2 regions of the Diaphorobacter sp. ED-3 genome follow, and region 1 is predicted to be linked to the other one. Evidence: predicted binding sites of a transcription regulator. Region 1 holds the regulator's gene; the other holds the start of a gene.
What was found. The regulator LexA, encoded in region 1, represses DNA repair genes until DNA is damaged. The targets are predictions, from matches to a motif close to ACTGTATNNNNATACAGT.
Positions count from the first base shown of each region.

Region 1 (7,744 bases):
CGTCATCGTGGTCGGCAACGTGATCGCTGGCGGCGCCGGCAAAACGCCCGTGACCCTGGCCGTGGTGCGCCACCTGCAGGCCCGCGGCTGGCGGCCGGGCGTCATCTCGCGGGGATACGGCCGCGCCACCTCAGACTGCCACGAAGTGCTGCCCGCCAGCAGCGCGGCCGAGGTGGGCGACGAGCCGCTGCTCATCGCCCGCGCCAGCGGCGCCCCGGTCTTCGTGGCGCGCAGGCGTGCCCAGGCAGGGCGCGCGCTGCTGGCCGCCCACCCCGCCACCAACATCCTGGTTTGCGACGACGGCCTGCAGCACCTGGCCCTGGCGCGCGACCTGGAAGTCTGCGTCTTCAACGACGAAGGCGCCGGCAACGGCTGGCTGCTGCCCGCCGGCCCGCTGCGCGAGCCCTGGCCGCGCGCGGTGGACCTGGTGCTCCACGCCGGCTCCCCGCCCGGTGGGGTCGCGCCGCAATTCGCGCTGTCACGTGAACTCGCCGCCCATGCCGTGAATGCCAGCGGGCAGCACCTGCCGCTGGAGCAATTGCAGGGCGAACCGTTGCACGCACTCGCGGCGATCGCCCGGCCGCACGACTTTTTTGCGATGCTGCACGCCAGGGGCCTTCAGCCCGGGAGCAAGGAAGCACTGCCCGATCACTATGATTTTTCTAGCTGGCAGCGCCCGCCGGATAAGCGCTTACGGCTGATTTGTACCGAAAAAGACGCCGTCAAGCTCTGGCCCGCGCACCCGGACGCGCTGGCCGTGCCGCTGGCCCTGCGGATCCCGCCGGCCTTCTTCGACACGCTCGACGCCCGCCTGGCGTCGCTATCATCGTCCGGCCATTGAGGAACACCATGGATCCCAAACTGCTTGAACTGCTGGTCTGCCCCGTCACCAAGGGCCCGCTGACCTACGACCGCGAACGCCAGGAACTCATCTCGCGCAGCGCGCGGCTGGCCTATCCCGTGCGCGACGGCATTCCCGTGCTGCTGGAAAACGAGGCCCGCCCCTTGAGCGACGAGGAGCTGGAACAGTGAGTCGCGCCGCACCGTTCACGGTGCTGATACCGGCGCGCCTGGCCTCCACCCGCCTGCCCAACAAGCCCCTGGCCGATATCGCCGGGCTGCCCATGGTGGTGCATGTGGCCCGCCGCGCCAGCCAGAGCGGCGCCCTGCGCTGCGTGGTCGCGGCGGACGACGCGCGCATCGTCCAGGCCTGCCAGGCGCATGGGGTGCAGGCTCTGCTGACGCGCGCCGACCACGCCAGCGGCAGCGATCGCCTGGCCGAGGCCTGCGAGCTGCTGGGCCTGGCGGGCGAAGACATTGTGGTGAACGTACAGGGTGACGAGCCCCTCATCGACCCACGGCTGATCGACGCCGTGGCCGCACTGCTGCATGCGCGCGGCGATGCCAGCATGGGCACCGCCGCGCACGCCATCGACAGCGCGGAGGACTTTGCGAACCCCAACGTGGTGAAGGTGGTGCTGGACGCGCAGGGCCTCGCGCACTACTTCAGCCGCGCCCCCATCCCCCACGCACGCGACCACGCGCCGGGCAGCCTCTGGTGGCAGCCGGGCCAACCGGGGGTGCCCGTGGGTTTCGCACCGCTACGGCACATCGGCATCTACAGCTACCGGGCAGGCTTTCTGCGCCGGTTTCCACAGCTACCAGCGGCGCCGACCGAGCAACTGGAAGCGCTGGAGCAGCTGCGCGCCCTCTGGCACGGCCACCGCATCGCCGTGCACGTGACCGGCAGCGCACCCGGTGCGGGCGTGGACACGCCAGCCGACCTGGAGCGCGTGCGCACCCTCCTGGGCGGCTAGCGCGGTCGTCAGCTTGGCGCATGGCCCGCGTGCTATCCTTGTTCGCAACAAGAGCACCTGTCCCGCGCTGGCGCGCCGACGGCAAGCGTGCCCGCTGATTTCAAAACACTAGAGGACATCCATGAGACTGATTCTGCTCGGCGCTCCCGGCGCCGGAAAGGGTACGCAGGCCGCGTTCATCTGCCAGAAATTCGGCATCCCCCAGATCTCCACCGGCGACATGCTGCGCGCCGCCGTCAAGGCCGGCACGCCCCTGGGCCTGCAAGCCAAGGCCGTCATGGATGCGGGCCAGCTCGTCAGCGACGACCTGATCATCAACCTGGTGAAGGAGCGCATCGCCGAGCCCGACTGCGCCCAGGGTTTCCTGTTCGACGGATTCCCACGCACCATCCCCCAGGCAGACGCCATGAAGGCCGCGGGCGTGAAGCTCGACTATGTGCTGGAGATCGACGTGCCGTTCGACGCCATCATCGAGCGCATGAGCGGCCGCCGCTCCCACCCGGCTTCGGGCCGCACCTACCACGTGAAGTTCAACCCGCCCAAGGTCGAAGGCAAGGACGACGTGACGGGCGAGCCCCTGGTGCAGCGCGAGGACGACAAGGAAGAAACCGTCAAGAAGCGCCTGCAGGTCTACAGCGACCAGACCCGCCCGCTGGTGGACTATTACTCCAGCTGGGCCAAGTCCGATCCCGCCAACGCGCCTAAGTACCGAGCCATTCAAGGCACCGGCAGCGTGGAGGAAATCACCCAGCGCGCCCTGACGGCACTGTCAAGCTGACGAACCCGCCGCCGGCCCCCGCCAACGCCCCGCAATGCGGGGCGTTGTGCTGTGTGCCCAGGCAAGCGCCTCGGCCCATGACGGTGCTTATGAATTAGCGGACTGCATCAGCTCCAGCAGCAGGCTGACCCGTGCCTTCACAGGGCTCAGCCCATCCGCATCGCGCCAGGGCGTGCCCGTCAGGTCCATCATCCGCCCCTGCGGGCAGCGCGAAGCCACGCGCACCTGCACCCCGGCCGCCACGGCACGCGCGAGCGCGGCCTCCAGCGCATGGTGCAGCGTGCCATTGCCGGTGGCGGCCACCACGAGGCCGTGCACGCCCTTCTCCACCAGCCAGTCCACCAACGCGCCATCCGCGCCGGCGTGGCTGAGGACGATTTCCACGCGTGGCCAGGCGGCATCTGGCAGGATCGGCACCAGCGCGCCATGCGCGGGCTGTTCCACCTGCGGCGCAAGGCCGCGGGCCCAGCGCACGCGCCCCGCTTCCATCCAGCCCAGAGGCCCAGCATCGCCGGAGTCGAACGCGTCCAGCCGCAGCGGGTGCACCTTGCTCACCTCGCGTGCCCCGTGCACCACGCCAGCGGCCGCCATCAGAACCCCCCGCGCCGAGGGATCGGCCGCCAGTGTGACGGCATCCAGCAGGTTCTGCGGCCCGTCCGGCGCGAGCGCCGTGGCCGGACGCATGGCACAGGTCAGTACCACTGGCTTGGCGGTGGTATCGAGCAGGTTGTGCAGCAGCCAGGCGGTTTCCTCCAGCGTATCCGTGCCGTGGGTGATGACGACGCCGGCCACGGCCGGGTCGGCCAGGTGTGCGGCGCAACGACCGGCCAGCCGCGTCCACACGTCAAAGCCCATGTCCTTGCTGTCCAGCTGCACCACCTGTTCAGCCACCAGCGCGCCGCCCGCGGCCTGCACCAGCCCGGGCACCGCGGCCAGCAATTGCTCCACGCCGATCTGCCCGGCCGTGTAGCCCACGTTCGCGCCTTGCACCGCGGAAGAGCCCGCAATCGTGCCGCCGGTGCCCATAACGACGATTTTTCTTGCAGCTGCCACTTGCATCCCTCCAAAAACTGTTCAAAAATACAGATACTGGATTAAAAAACAGTAACCCACTCAACCACCGACCGCATTGGATCGCACCATGCTCGACAGTCCCAAGCTCACCGCCCGCCAGCAGCAGATCCTGGACCTGATCCAGACCGCCATCGCGCGCACCGGCGCCCCGCCCACCCGCGCCGAGATCGCGGCAGAGCTGGGTTTCAAGTCCGCCAACGCGGCCGAGGAGCACCTGCAGGCGCTGGCCCGCAAGGGCGTGATCGAACTGGTCAGCGGCACCTCGCGCGGCATCCGGCTGCGCGGCGAAACCGTGCGCAACATCAATGCGGCGCGCGGCGCCCAGTTCAACCTGCCGATACCCGGCCTGTCGCAGCTCACGCTGCCGCTGGTGGGCCGCGTGGCGGCAGGCTCGCCCATTCTCGCCCAGGAGCATGTGGACCAGACCTATACGGTGGAAGGCAGCCTGTTTGCGCACAAGCCCGACTACCTGCTCAAGGTGCGCGGCATGTCCATGCGCGACGCGGGCATCATGGACGGCGACCTGCTCGCCGTACAGGCAACGCGCGAGGCGCGCAACGGGCAAATCATCGTGGCGCGCCTGGGCGATGACGTCACGGTCAAGCGCCTGCGCCGCACAGGCAGCGCCATCGAGCTGCTGCCCGAGAACCCCGACTACCCGGTGATCCGCGTCGAGCCGGGCGAACCTTTCGAGATCGAAGGGCTGGCCGTGGGCCTGATACGCAACACCATGCTCATGTAGTCCGTTGAATGCAGCGCCGCCGCAGGTGGCGGGCGTCTGGCAGGCGGTAGCCCGGGCATGCCCCGTGGCTGCGGCATGCCAACCCTGCGGATGCGCGCTTGACGTCCTTGGCAATCCTGCCTGTGTTCCACCTTCATGCCCTGGCATGCCGGAGTCTTCACATGGGATTTGCCCTCTTTGCCTTTGCCTCCCTTTCCCGCCCCTTGCGCCGCCTGCGCCGATGGGGACTGGCCGCACGCCATATGTCGCGCGGCGCTGCACCCTCTGCCTGCACCACGCACGGACGCGCCGATGCACTCCAGCGAGCGACGCCCAACGCCGGCCCTCCCGATAGCCCCGCCGTGGCGGGCATGGCGCAAGAAAATCCGGCCCGCCACCGCGCCTTTGCCATGCCTGCCGCGGATGCGGCCATGCAGCACACAGGTCTGCGGCCTGCGATCTCCACCCGTTCGCTCCCCCTGCGCGTGATCCTGCGCCATGACACCGACGACGCGTGCAAGCTCGTGATTTCCGGCCGCATGGCCGATGTGTGCGCGGAACTGGAGCGCCTGGCCCTGCGCTGACCGCGGGGCACTGCTGCGACCACTTCTGACACTTTTCGAAGGCGTCACGGCCGCAGCGCGTTCATCGCAGGCCCGTTTCTACAATGCACGGCACTTGCAACTGCCCGCCCCCAAGCACGCCATGACCCACGAGTCCCGCCTGGACCGCTTGCTGCGGCAACTGCTGTGGGGCCGGCGCACGGCCGCGCTGGCAACGCTGCAAACCCTGCCCGGCGCGGAAACGGTTCCATTCACAACGCCGGCGGTGTCGTTCGTTCCGTATGCCATCGACTCCACGGCCCAGGTGCTGGTATTGCATGTCAGCGCCCTCGCCGCCCATACCCGTAACCTGCGGCAATCGCCCGCGGTTTCTCTCCTGATCACGGCGCCCGAGGACGCGGCCCAGCCCGTGCATGCGCTGGAGCGCGTTGCCATCCAAGGACAAGCCGTACTGCTTGCGCCCGAGGCAGCCGCCAGCGCGCGCGCCGCCTACCTGCGGCACTTCCCTGAGGCAGCGCCCATGACGGCGCTGGGCGACTTCCAGTTCGTGCAGATCATCCCTTCGGCGGGCCGCCACGTGGCAGGGTTTGGCGCGGCGCGGGATTTATCTGCCGAGGAGCTGAAGGCGCTGCTCATGTCTTGACGCTGGGGCGATCGGCGCCGCCAGCAGTTGGATGGCAAGGGCCGTTCCGCCCAGGCGAGCGCTGGCGGCCGCAAGCCCGGTGCCTGGGAAGGCCACACGGGTCGCTGCCAGGGCCGGTTTGGTGACGGGTTGGCGGACGCTCGCCGTGCGCGCCAAAGCATGAACGGCCCCGCCCACGGCGGCTGGTGGCAGCACATCTGCCCCGACGGCCTGTCCCCGCGCGAGAGCCGCTCTCAAGACACCAGTTGCGACCAGACCTTGTCCAGCCGCTTGCCGCTGACCGGATACGGCGTGCGCAACTCCTGCGCGAAGAAGCTCACGCGCAGTTCCTCCAGCATCCAGCGGTACTCCTGCATGCGGGCATCCACCTGGCCCTTGCGCTCGGCCACCATGCGCCAATAGCGCTGCTCCAGCGGCTGCAGTTCCTTGAGCTTGGCGGCATCGCGTGCCGGGTCGGCGCGGTACTTGTCCAGGCGCGTGGCGATGGCCTTGAGGTAGCGCGCGTAGTGCTGCAGCTGCGCCCAGGGCGCGGCGGCGATGAACTGCTTGGGCATCAGGCGCTGCAGCTGCTGTGACGCGTCGGCCGTGGCCTCGGGAGCGTTCTTGGTGTCCTTGATCTTGCGCTGCGTGGCGGCGTATTCGATGAGAATGGCCGCCGCCATGCGCGCCACCTCGTTGGCGATCAGCGTGAGGCGCCCGCGCCCGTCCTGCACGCGCTGCTTGAACTGTGCCTCGTTGCTGGGCAGCGGCTCTTGCAGGAAGGCGCGGTCGATGGCCACGTCGATGATTTGTGCGCGCAGCTCCTCCTGCGTGCCCAGCGGCATGAAGGCCACGGCCATCTTCTGCAGATCGGGGATGTTCTTTTCCAGGTACTTGAGCGCGTCCTTGATCTGCAGCGCAAACAGCCGGCGCAGGCCCACGCGGTGGCGCGCGGCGGCGACTTCGGGTTCGTCGAACACCTCGATGCCCACCGCATCGCCGTGGTCGATGAGCGCGGGGAAACCGATCAGCGTCTGGCTGCCCTTGGCGATTTCCATCAGCTCGGGCAGTTCGCCAAAGCTCCAATCCTCGTAGCGGGCATCGGCCTTGCGTGCCGCGGGCGCGCCGACGGGTGGTTCTTTTTTGATAGCTGCTGGCGCCCGGTTTTCCTTGGTTTCAGATGGTTTTCCACCGGAATCTGGCTTCTGGTGAGCGCCACCAGCTATCTTTAATGAAGCAAGCGCCTGGAACGCCCCACGAGCCTTGCTCCCCCACTCCGCCTTGAGCGCGCCCAGGTTGCGTCCCTGGCCGAGCTGGCGGCCGTGCTCATCCGTCACGCGAAAGTTCATGAACAGGTGCGGGCTGAGCATGTCCAGCTTGAAGTCCGCGCGCTTCACGTCGAGCGAGGTTTCATCGCGCACTTGCTTGAGCAGCGTGTCGATCAAGCTGCCCTGGGCCCAACGCTCTTCCTCGGTGAACAGCGACGCCAGCCGCGCAGCACTTTCCGGCAGCGGCACGAAACGGCTGCGCGGGCGCTGCGGCAGGCTCTTGAGCAGCGCCTGAATCTTGTCCTTGAGCATGCCGGGCACCAGCCATTCCGCACGCTCCTCGCTCACCTGGTTCAGCACGAACAGCGGCACCGTGACGGTGACCCCATCGCGCGCGTCACCGGGGCTGTGCAGGTAGCTGGCCGTGCAGTCCACGCCGCCCAGCTTCACCGTCTTGGGAAAGTTGTCGGTGGTGATGCCCGCGGCCTCATGGCGCATCAGCTCGTCGCGCTTGAGAAGCAGCAGGCCGGCGCTCTCCTTGCCGGCACTGCGGAACCACTTGTCGAACGTGGCGCCGCTGTACACGTCTTTGGGAATCTGCTGGTCGTAGAAGGCGAAGATCAGCTCGTCGTCCACCAGCACGTCCTGGCGGCGGCTCTTGTGCTCCAGCTCCTGCACCTTGCGCACCAGCTTGAGGTTGGCGCCCAGGAACGGCCAATGCGTCTCCCACTCGCCCTCGACCAGCGCCTGGCGAATGAACAGGTTGCGCGCCTCGTACGGATCCACGCGGCCATAGCTCACGCGGCGGCCGTTGTAGACCACCAGGCCGTAGAGCGTGGCGCGCTCGAGCGCGACCACGTCGGCCTGTTTCTTGGACCAATGCGGGTCCAGCAGCTGCTTC
Region 1 covers NZ_CP115182.1:2,550,412-2,558,155, forward strand. Annotated here, with positions in the region: gene lpxK (tetraacyldisaccharide 4'-kinase) at 1-841, shown strand, start outside; gene PCQ86_RS12465 (Trm112 family protein) at 850-1,032, shown strand; gene kdsB (3-deoxy-manno-octulosonate cytidylyltransferase) at 1,029-1,817, shown strand; gene adk (adenylate kinase) at 1,939-2,595, shown strand; gene PCQ86_RS12480 (asparaginase) at 2,683-3,654, opposite strand; gene lexA (transcriptional repressor LexA) at 3,737-4,411, shown strand; gene PCQ86_RS12490 (hypothetical protein) at 4,573-4,974, shown strand; gene PCQ86_RS12495 (pyridoxamine 5'-phosphate oxidase family protein) at 5,096-5,596, shown strand; gene hrpA (ATP-dependent RNA helicase HrpA) at 5,830-7,744, opposite strand, start outside.

Region 2 (7,744 bases), 140 kb from region 1:
GATTGGAACACGTTGAGTTTTTTTATTACAGCGTTAGCTCCCGCAATCAACATGAGCACGGCCGATAGATTCATGGCGCTTATGCATGGATTTGAAGCAATTCGCGTAGAAACCACTCCACTTGATGAGACAGAGGCTCAGGAGAAGTCCGAGTTAATTGCCGCCTTAGAAAACGCAATTAATAATGCTTCGACTCGGGTCGCTGAACGACTCAAGGGCTTTAAGAAGTCAGTTAATAATGACAAGCCAAGAAACTTCAAAGCCAGAATGCGGCAGCACTTTAAAACATCTTCGGTGTTGATCGCAGACCTTTGGCCGATGGTTGGAGCCAGTGGCGCCACGGGACTGATTGATATAAGGGACCGGTTAGCCCACATGGGTTGGAGATCTATCGATTCACAATCGCTGTCAGTGGCAACTTGGCATCTGAGCCTCCACGCCGAGAGGTACTGCTTTGACAGGCTTGGGGTACCTCTCTCAAAAACCACAATATGTCCGGAGCAATTGCGAAGAGAGGAATGGTATTCAAGGGCTACCTGGCAGAAAGCAAGATCCAAGGCGCTTGCACGCAACTAAGCGCCATGTATCCGAACATCAGCGATCTTCCGATCGTGCTCAACATCACGCTGAACGTCTGTTTTCACTTGCCCCCACCGGCTGCTCCTGGCCGCAAGCTGCTCCCACAGCCTTTGAAGCGCAGTCTTTGCTCAGCGCCTCCTGCGCATTTCACTGAAAAATCAGCCTTCCGTTCAAGCCGGTTCGGGGAATAAAACCCTTCAAATTTACAAGCCAAATTGGCCGTTACGGCGCTTTAGATAAGCGCCGGCAGCTACTATATTCATAGCATTCAGCGCCTTTCGGTATCACGGGCCGCGTGCTGCCCGACATCCGAACCAAGCCCCTCACCCCGCCTGCCACCACCGTGGCAACAACGCGCGCACCTCTGCACGCTGAAACCGGTCGTCCATCAGCACCACCACGCCCTGGTCATGTTCGGTGCGGATCACGCGGCCGGCGGCCTGCACCACCTTGCGCAGGCCGGGGTACAGGTAGGTGCAGGCATAGCCTTGGCCAGGGCCCATCACCTCGTCCAGCGCACATTGCATGGCGTCGTTCACCGCGTTCACCTGCGGCAGGCCCAGCGTGGCGATGAAGGCGCCGATGAGGCGGGTGCCCGGCAGGTCCACGCCTTCGGCAAAGGCGCCGCCCAGCACGGCCAGGCCCACGCCTTGGCCGCCTTCGGTGAAGCGGGCGAGGAAGGCGGCGCGGCTGGCGTCGTCCATCTCGCGCGTTTGCTGCCATTGGGGCACCTGTGGGTGGCGCTGGGCCAGGGTGGCGGCCACGCGCTGCAGATAGTCGAAGCTGCTGGCAAAGCACAGGTAGTTGCCGGGCTGGTGCGCGTACTGCGCGGCCACCAGGTCGGCGATGGGGGCGAGCGAGGCCTCGCGGTCGCGCCAGCGGGTGGAAATGTGCGGGGCCACGCGCACCTGCAGCTGGTGGGCGGCAAAGGGGGCGGCCACGTCCAGCCAGGCGGTGTCGGGCGGCAGGCCCAGCAGGTCGCGATAGAACTGCGGCGGGCTGAGCGTGCCCGAGAACAGCACCGTGGCCTGCGCCGCCGCGTGGCGCGCGGCCAAGTGCGGTGCGGGAATTACGTTGCGGATGCACAGCGTGGTGGCGGGTGTGCGGGCCCGGCCGCTGCGGCTGCGGGGCGGCGTGGCGGAGCGCTGCAGATCGAACAGCGCATGCGGGCCGAACTGCTCGGCCAGGGCCTGGAAGTGCAGCAGCGACCAATAGAACACCAGCACCGCGTCGCCCGGCGGCAGGGGTTGGTCCGCCTGGGCCTCTGCCATGGCGCCCACGGCGCGCTGCACCGCGCCCAGCAGCGCGGGCGGCACGGTGGCGTGGGCCTGGTAGCTGGGCGTGGCGGCGAGGGGGTGCGCGGGTGCGGTGGCGCCGGCGCGCGATGCGCCGGGTGCGCCTGGCGTGCCAGCGTCTTCTGCGGCCTGGCCCACGGTCTTGTTCAGCGCGTTCCACTGGCGGTGCAGCGCGTCGAGCGCCTTCTTCACGGGGCCGGTGGCGGCCTGGCGTGCGGCGGCCAGCTCGAAGGGCGAGAGCGGCGCGGTGTACATGCTGCGCGCGCGCTCCAGCAGGTTGTGGGCCTCGTCCACCAGCACGGCCACGCGCCAGCCCTGCTGCTGCGTGAGGGCGTAGAGCATGGCGGCGCTGTCGTAGTAGTAGTGGTAGTCGGCCACCACCACGTCGGCCCAGCGCACCAGCTCTTGCGACAGGTAGTAGGGGCAGATGCCGTGCTGCAGCGCCACGCCGCGCACGGCGGGCGCATCCCACGGCGCGGGCTGCTGCACGGCGGCAGCGCGGGCGGCGGGCAGCCGGTCAAAGAAGCCGCGCGCCAGCGGGCAGGCATCGCCATGGCAGGCGCTGCCGGGGTGTTCGCAGGTCTTGTCGCGCGCGTGCAGGTCCAGCACGCGCAGCGGCGTGCCGGGCGTGCGCGGGGCCAATGCGCCCTGCAACTGGGCCAGCGCATGCAGCGCCAGGCCGTGGCCCGTGCCCTTGGCGGTGAGGAAAAACAGCTTGTCCAGGCCGCTGGGTGCGCGGGGCGCGCTCTCTTTTTTGATGACTTCCGTGTCCCCGTTGGCCACCGCATCGGCGGCGGCGCCGGATGCGGCAGCGGCAGCGGCCGGGGCCGGCCCGCCCTGCCCTGGCGTGGTCATGGCCTGGTGCGCCATAGCCGGGGGCGCCATAGCCGGGGGCGCCATAGCCTTGAGCAGCGGGAACAGCGTGCCCAGGGTCTTGCCGATGCCGGTGGGCGCCTGGGCCAGCAGGCAACGCCCGGCGGGGGCGCTGGCGCCCTCTGCGTTGGGGTGTGCAGTGCGGTACACGGCCACGGCCAGCTCGCGCTGCCCGGCGCGGAATGCGGGCAGCGGAAAGCGCAGCCGCACCAGGGCGGCGTTGCGCTGCTGGCGGTGCGCGGCCTCGCTGTGCGCCCAGGCCAGGTAGCGCTGGCACTGCGTGGCAAAGAACGCCTGCAGCGCGGCGGCGGTGTGTTCCTGCACCAGTACGGTCTCGGCATGGGTGGTGGCGTGCACGTAGACCAGCGCAAGCTTGAGCCCTGCCAGCCCGTGCGCCTGGCACAGCAGGTGGCCGTACACCTGGGCCTGGGCCCAGTGCAGCGCGCGGTGGTGGGGGCGCACGCTGTCGAGCGTGCCGCGGTAGGTCTTGATTTCTTCGAGCTGCCCCAGCGCCGCGTTCCAGCCATCGGCACGGCCGCGCACCGTCAAGTGGTCGTACGTGCCGCTCAGCGGCACCTCGGCCTCGTAGCCTGCGCCGCGGCGCTGCTGCACCGCGCGGTGGCCCTCCATGCCTTCGAGCGCGCTGGGGGCGGGGGTGAAGCGTAGGTCCAGGTCACCCGTGCGGGCCGTGAACTCGCACAGCGCGCGCACGGCCACCACGTGGGGGCGCGGGGCGGCCGTCATGCCGGGCCGCACCACTGCACGTGGCACACCTGCACCGGAATGCCATGGTCCACGCAATACGCCAGCCAGCGGATCTGGTTGTCCTGCAGCTTGTCGCCGGGGGCCTTCACCTCCACCAGCGCATAGCGCTCGGCCCCGGGCGGGCGGCCGGGCCAAAAGCGCACCAGGTCGGGCAGGCCGGTGCGGTTGGCCTGCACGTCGCACAGCAGCCGGGCGAACAGCCGCTCCAGGTGCGCGGGCGGAATGCAGTCCAGCGCCAGCGCCAGCAGTTCGGCGCTCAACGCGCCCCAGGCCACGAAGGGCGACTGGGTGCCGTGCTTCTCTTCAAAGCGCTGCAGGATGGTGGCGCGGTAGCGGCCGTCGTGCAGTTCGGCCAGGCAGGCGTTGAACAAGGCCTGGCGGCGCGCCACGAAGTCGGGCGCGGCCAGGTCGGCCGGGCCGCTCTGGAAGGGGTGGAAGAACGCGCCCGGCAGCGGCGCAAAGATGGCCGGCCAGCACAGCAGGCCGAACAGCGCGTTGACGAGCGTGTTCTCCACATAAAACACCGGCGCCTCGGCGCAGTGCCAGTGCGCGCGCAGCGCGTGCTCCACCGAGTGGGGTGGCGTGGGCGCGGGCAGTTCCACGTCCATGCGCAGCGCAGCCACGGCCGGGGCCAGTGCCGGCCGGCGCGGCCCGCCGCCCTGCCCCAGACTGCGGCGCAGGCGCGGCAGCATGCGCGCCACGCGCTGGTGTTCTTCTTCACTTTCAGGAGCAGCCAGCGCTTGATGGGCAAGGGCTAGAGCCTGATCGGAGCATTGCATGCGCTCCAGCACGCGGATCTGGCGGTGGCGCGCACCGGGGGCGCGGCTGGCGGCGTAGGCCTGCGCGGCCAGCGGCCAGTCGCGCGCGCGCTCGCAGGCCTGCCCCACGCGCAGCAGGACCCGCGCGCGGCGCTGCTCCAGCCACGGCGTAGCGCTGTGCGCGGCGGCCAGTGCCTGCAGCAGCGCAGCGGCGTCGAAGCCCTCCGCGTCCAGCGCCTGGCGGCAGGCGCTGAGGGCAAGGTAGGTGTCCACATCGGCCTGATGCTGGAAGGCGCGCGAGGCAGCGTCCAGCGGCACGGCCTCGTAGCGGAACACGCCCAGGTCGGCCAGCACGAACTCCGCCCAGCTCTGGTGCAGGTTGCCGAAGAACATGAGCCGCAGCCGCTCGCAGCGCGCGCCCACCGTCACGTGCCAAACGGGCTCGTCGGCATGCGGGTGCCAGGCGGCGTAGGGCTGCCGCAGGTCAGCGCGGTCGGCCAGGGCCTGCAGCATCTCGGCCTTGCGCATGGTGGGGTGCAGCGCAGTGCCCTGCAAAATCTGTAGCAGCTCGCGCTTGGTGTGCAAGGCGAACAGCTCCGATAGACCCAGGGGCGCATCAGCGCACAGCCAGCCCCGCGACAGCAACGGCGCGGCGGCGTCTCGCGTGTCGGGAATCTCGTCATAGGCCAGCTTGCTCGCGCGAAACCACGGCCCGCGCCGCATCACCATGCGCACCAGCAGGGCCTGTGCGGCCTGGGGCAGTTGCCGAAAGTCGGTGAGGAACTGCAGGTCGTCCCCACCGAGCAGGTCGCCATAGCGCGTGTGCAGCCAGTCCAGCGCACGCTGGAAGTTGTGCAGGTAGTAAAAGCGGTGCGGTGCAGGCGCAGGGCCGGGCTGCGGCATACAGAAGACTGTGCGTTTATACAGTCAATGATACCGGCGCAGCGGGTGCGCCGTTAATGTGGGGATAACGCGCCGTTCCTAGAATGCGGGCTTTTGCCAAGCGGGCCGCATGCACATCCTGATCGTCGAAGACAACGCGCTGGTGGCCAGCGGCATCCAGGCCGGGCTGGAGCTGCACGGCTTCACCAGCGACACCGCGGGCAGCGTGGCGCAGGCGCAGGCCCACATGGCCAGCCGCCAGTTCGATGCCTGCGTGCTGGACTTAGGGCTGCCCGATGGCGACGGCATCAGCCTGCTGCGCCAGTGGCGCGCCAAGGGGTTGGCGCTGCCGGTGCTGATCCTTACCGCGCGCAGCACCATCGAGGACAAGGTGGCCGGCTTTCAGACCGGCACCGACGACTACCTGACCAAACCCTTCGACCTGCAGGAGCTGGTGCTGCGCCTGCGCGCCCTGCTGCGCCGCGCGGGCGGGCGCACCAGCGACCTGCTGGCGCTGGGCGACTGCCAGGTCAACATGGCCACCGGCGAAGTCACGCGCAACGGCGTGGCGATAGACATCTCGCGTCGCGAATGGGCGCTGCTGCAGGCCCTGCTGCAGGCGCATGGGCGCGTGCTGAGCGCGGCGCAGCTGCATGACAGCCTGTACGGTCTGGACCAGGACGTGGGCAGCAACACCGTGAACGTGCACGTGCACCATCTGCGCAAGAAGCTCGGCGCCGATGTGATCGACACCGTGCGCGGCCTGGGCTTTCGGCTGGGCGCGCGCTACTGCGGCGGTGCGGCATGACGGCACGACCGGTGCAAAGCCTGCGGGTTCGGCTGGTGCTGGGCCTGAGCCTGACCATTTGCCTGGTCTGGAGCGGCGTGGCGATCTGGCAGTTCACCAACATGCAGCGCGAGCTGCGCACGCTGCTGGACGACCGCCTCATCGCATCGGCCCGGATGGTGGTGGGCATCGTGCAGCAGTTCCAGCAGGCCGAGCTGGCGGCAGCGCCGCGCGCCAGCAACGATGCGCTGCTGTCGGTCATTGGCCGCGATGGCGTGGCCTGCGAGGTGAGCCTGGTGCGCAGCGAAGTGGACATCCTGCCCATCGCGCGCACCAACAACATCCCGGACATGGCCTCTGCGGGCAACGCGGGCTTTGGCCAGATCACCAAGGGCGGCAAGCAGTGGCGCACCTATGTGCTGGAGGACAAGGGCGTGCGCGTGGCCACCGCCGACCGACTGGATGTGCGCGACCAATTGGTGCAGACCTTCGTGCGCACGCTGGTGCTGCCCTTCGTGCTGGCGCTTGCCGTCATCCTGCTGCTGACCTGGTGGATGGGCACGCGCAGCCTGCGCCCGCTGCAGCGCCTGCGCGAGGAGCTGGTGCAGCGCCCGCCCCACGACCCCACGCCCGTGCAGTCGGGCCGCGACGTCAAGGAACTGGCCCCGCTGGTGGACAGCCTGAATCAGTTGCTGGCGCGCATGGACGCCAGCATGGAACACGAGCGCCGCTGGACCGCCGACGCGGCGCATGAGCTGCGCACGCCGCTCACCGCCATCAAGACCCATGTGCAGGTGGCGCAGCTGACACTTGCCGCGGGCAACAACAACGCCAGCCCCGACAAGGCCGCCAACGCACTGCGCCAAGCGGGCGAAGGCATCGACCACATGCACGCCACGCTGGAGCAACTGCTGCAGCTTGCACGCGTGGAAAGCGCCAGCGCGGGAGAGGCGCGCGCCACCGTGGGCACCGGCATCGCGCAGGCCTTTCGCCTGGCCTGCAGCCAGTCCCTGCAGCGTGCCGAGAACGAGGGCATTCAGTTGCCCTCCCCACCGCTGGACGCGGCAGAAATACCCGCCGACCCGGCAGCCTGGCAGGCAATACAGCTACCGCTGCCCCCCGCGCTGCTGGCCTGCGCCATCACCAACCTGATCGACAACGCGCTGCGCCATCACCAGGGCCCCGCCCCTGTGAGCGCCACGCTACGCTGGCAAGCCGATGCTGCCGGCCCGGGCACGGTGGAAGTCTGTGTGCGCGACGAAGGCCCCGGCCTGACCCCTGCGGAGTGCGAGCAAGCGCTGCGGCGTTTCTGGCGCAAGTCCAGCACCTCGCCCGGCAGCGGCCTGGGCCTGACGATCGTGCGCCGCATCGCCGAAAGCGCCCATGGCACGCTGACGCTGGAACCGGCCGAGCCCGGCCTGCGGGCGCGGCTGTGCCTTCCGGCGCTGGCGGTGACCTCTTCGGCAGCAAGGGACTGACGCCGCCGTGGACCGCGTGCTGCACCTGGGCCCACTGGTCCTGCCGTGGATGTTGCTGGTGCTCCTGGGCGCCTGGCAGTTGGGCACGATGGTGCATGAGCGACTGGCCGCACGGCGTGGCCTGACGGGCGGCCCGCATGGCTGGCGGCTGCCCCTGGTCGCACTGATCGCGGCGCGGCTGGGCTTTGTGCTGCGCTATGCGGATCTGTATGCCAGCGCGCCGGTGGCTGTGCTCGACATCCGCGACGGCGGGTGGTCGCCCTGGGCGGGCCTGGGCGCCGCGCTGCTTTATGTCGCGCTGCTGTGGCTGCGCCGCAGCCCATGGCG
Region 2 covers NZ_CP115182.1:2,692,009-2,699,752, forward strand. Annotated here, with positions in the region: gene PCQ86_RS13115 (hypothetical protein) at 1-576, shown strand, start outside; gene PCQ86_RS13120 (ATP-dependent DNA helicase) at 903-3,491, opposite strand; gene PCQ86_RS13125 (VRR-NUC domain-containing protein) at 3,488-5,173, opposite strand; gene PCQ86_RS13130 (response regulator) at 5,283-5,960, shown strand; gene PCQ86_RS13135 (ATP-binding protein) at 5,957-7,417, shown strand; gene PCQ86_RS13140 (TlpA disulfide reductase family protein) at 7,425-7,744, shown strand, end outside.
Region 2: the regulator LexA is predicted to act here: its motif matches at 5,181-5,198, upstream of PCQ86_RS13125 (VRR-NUC domain-containing protein).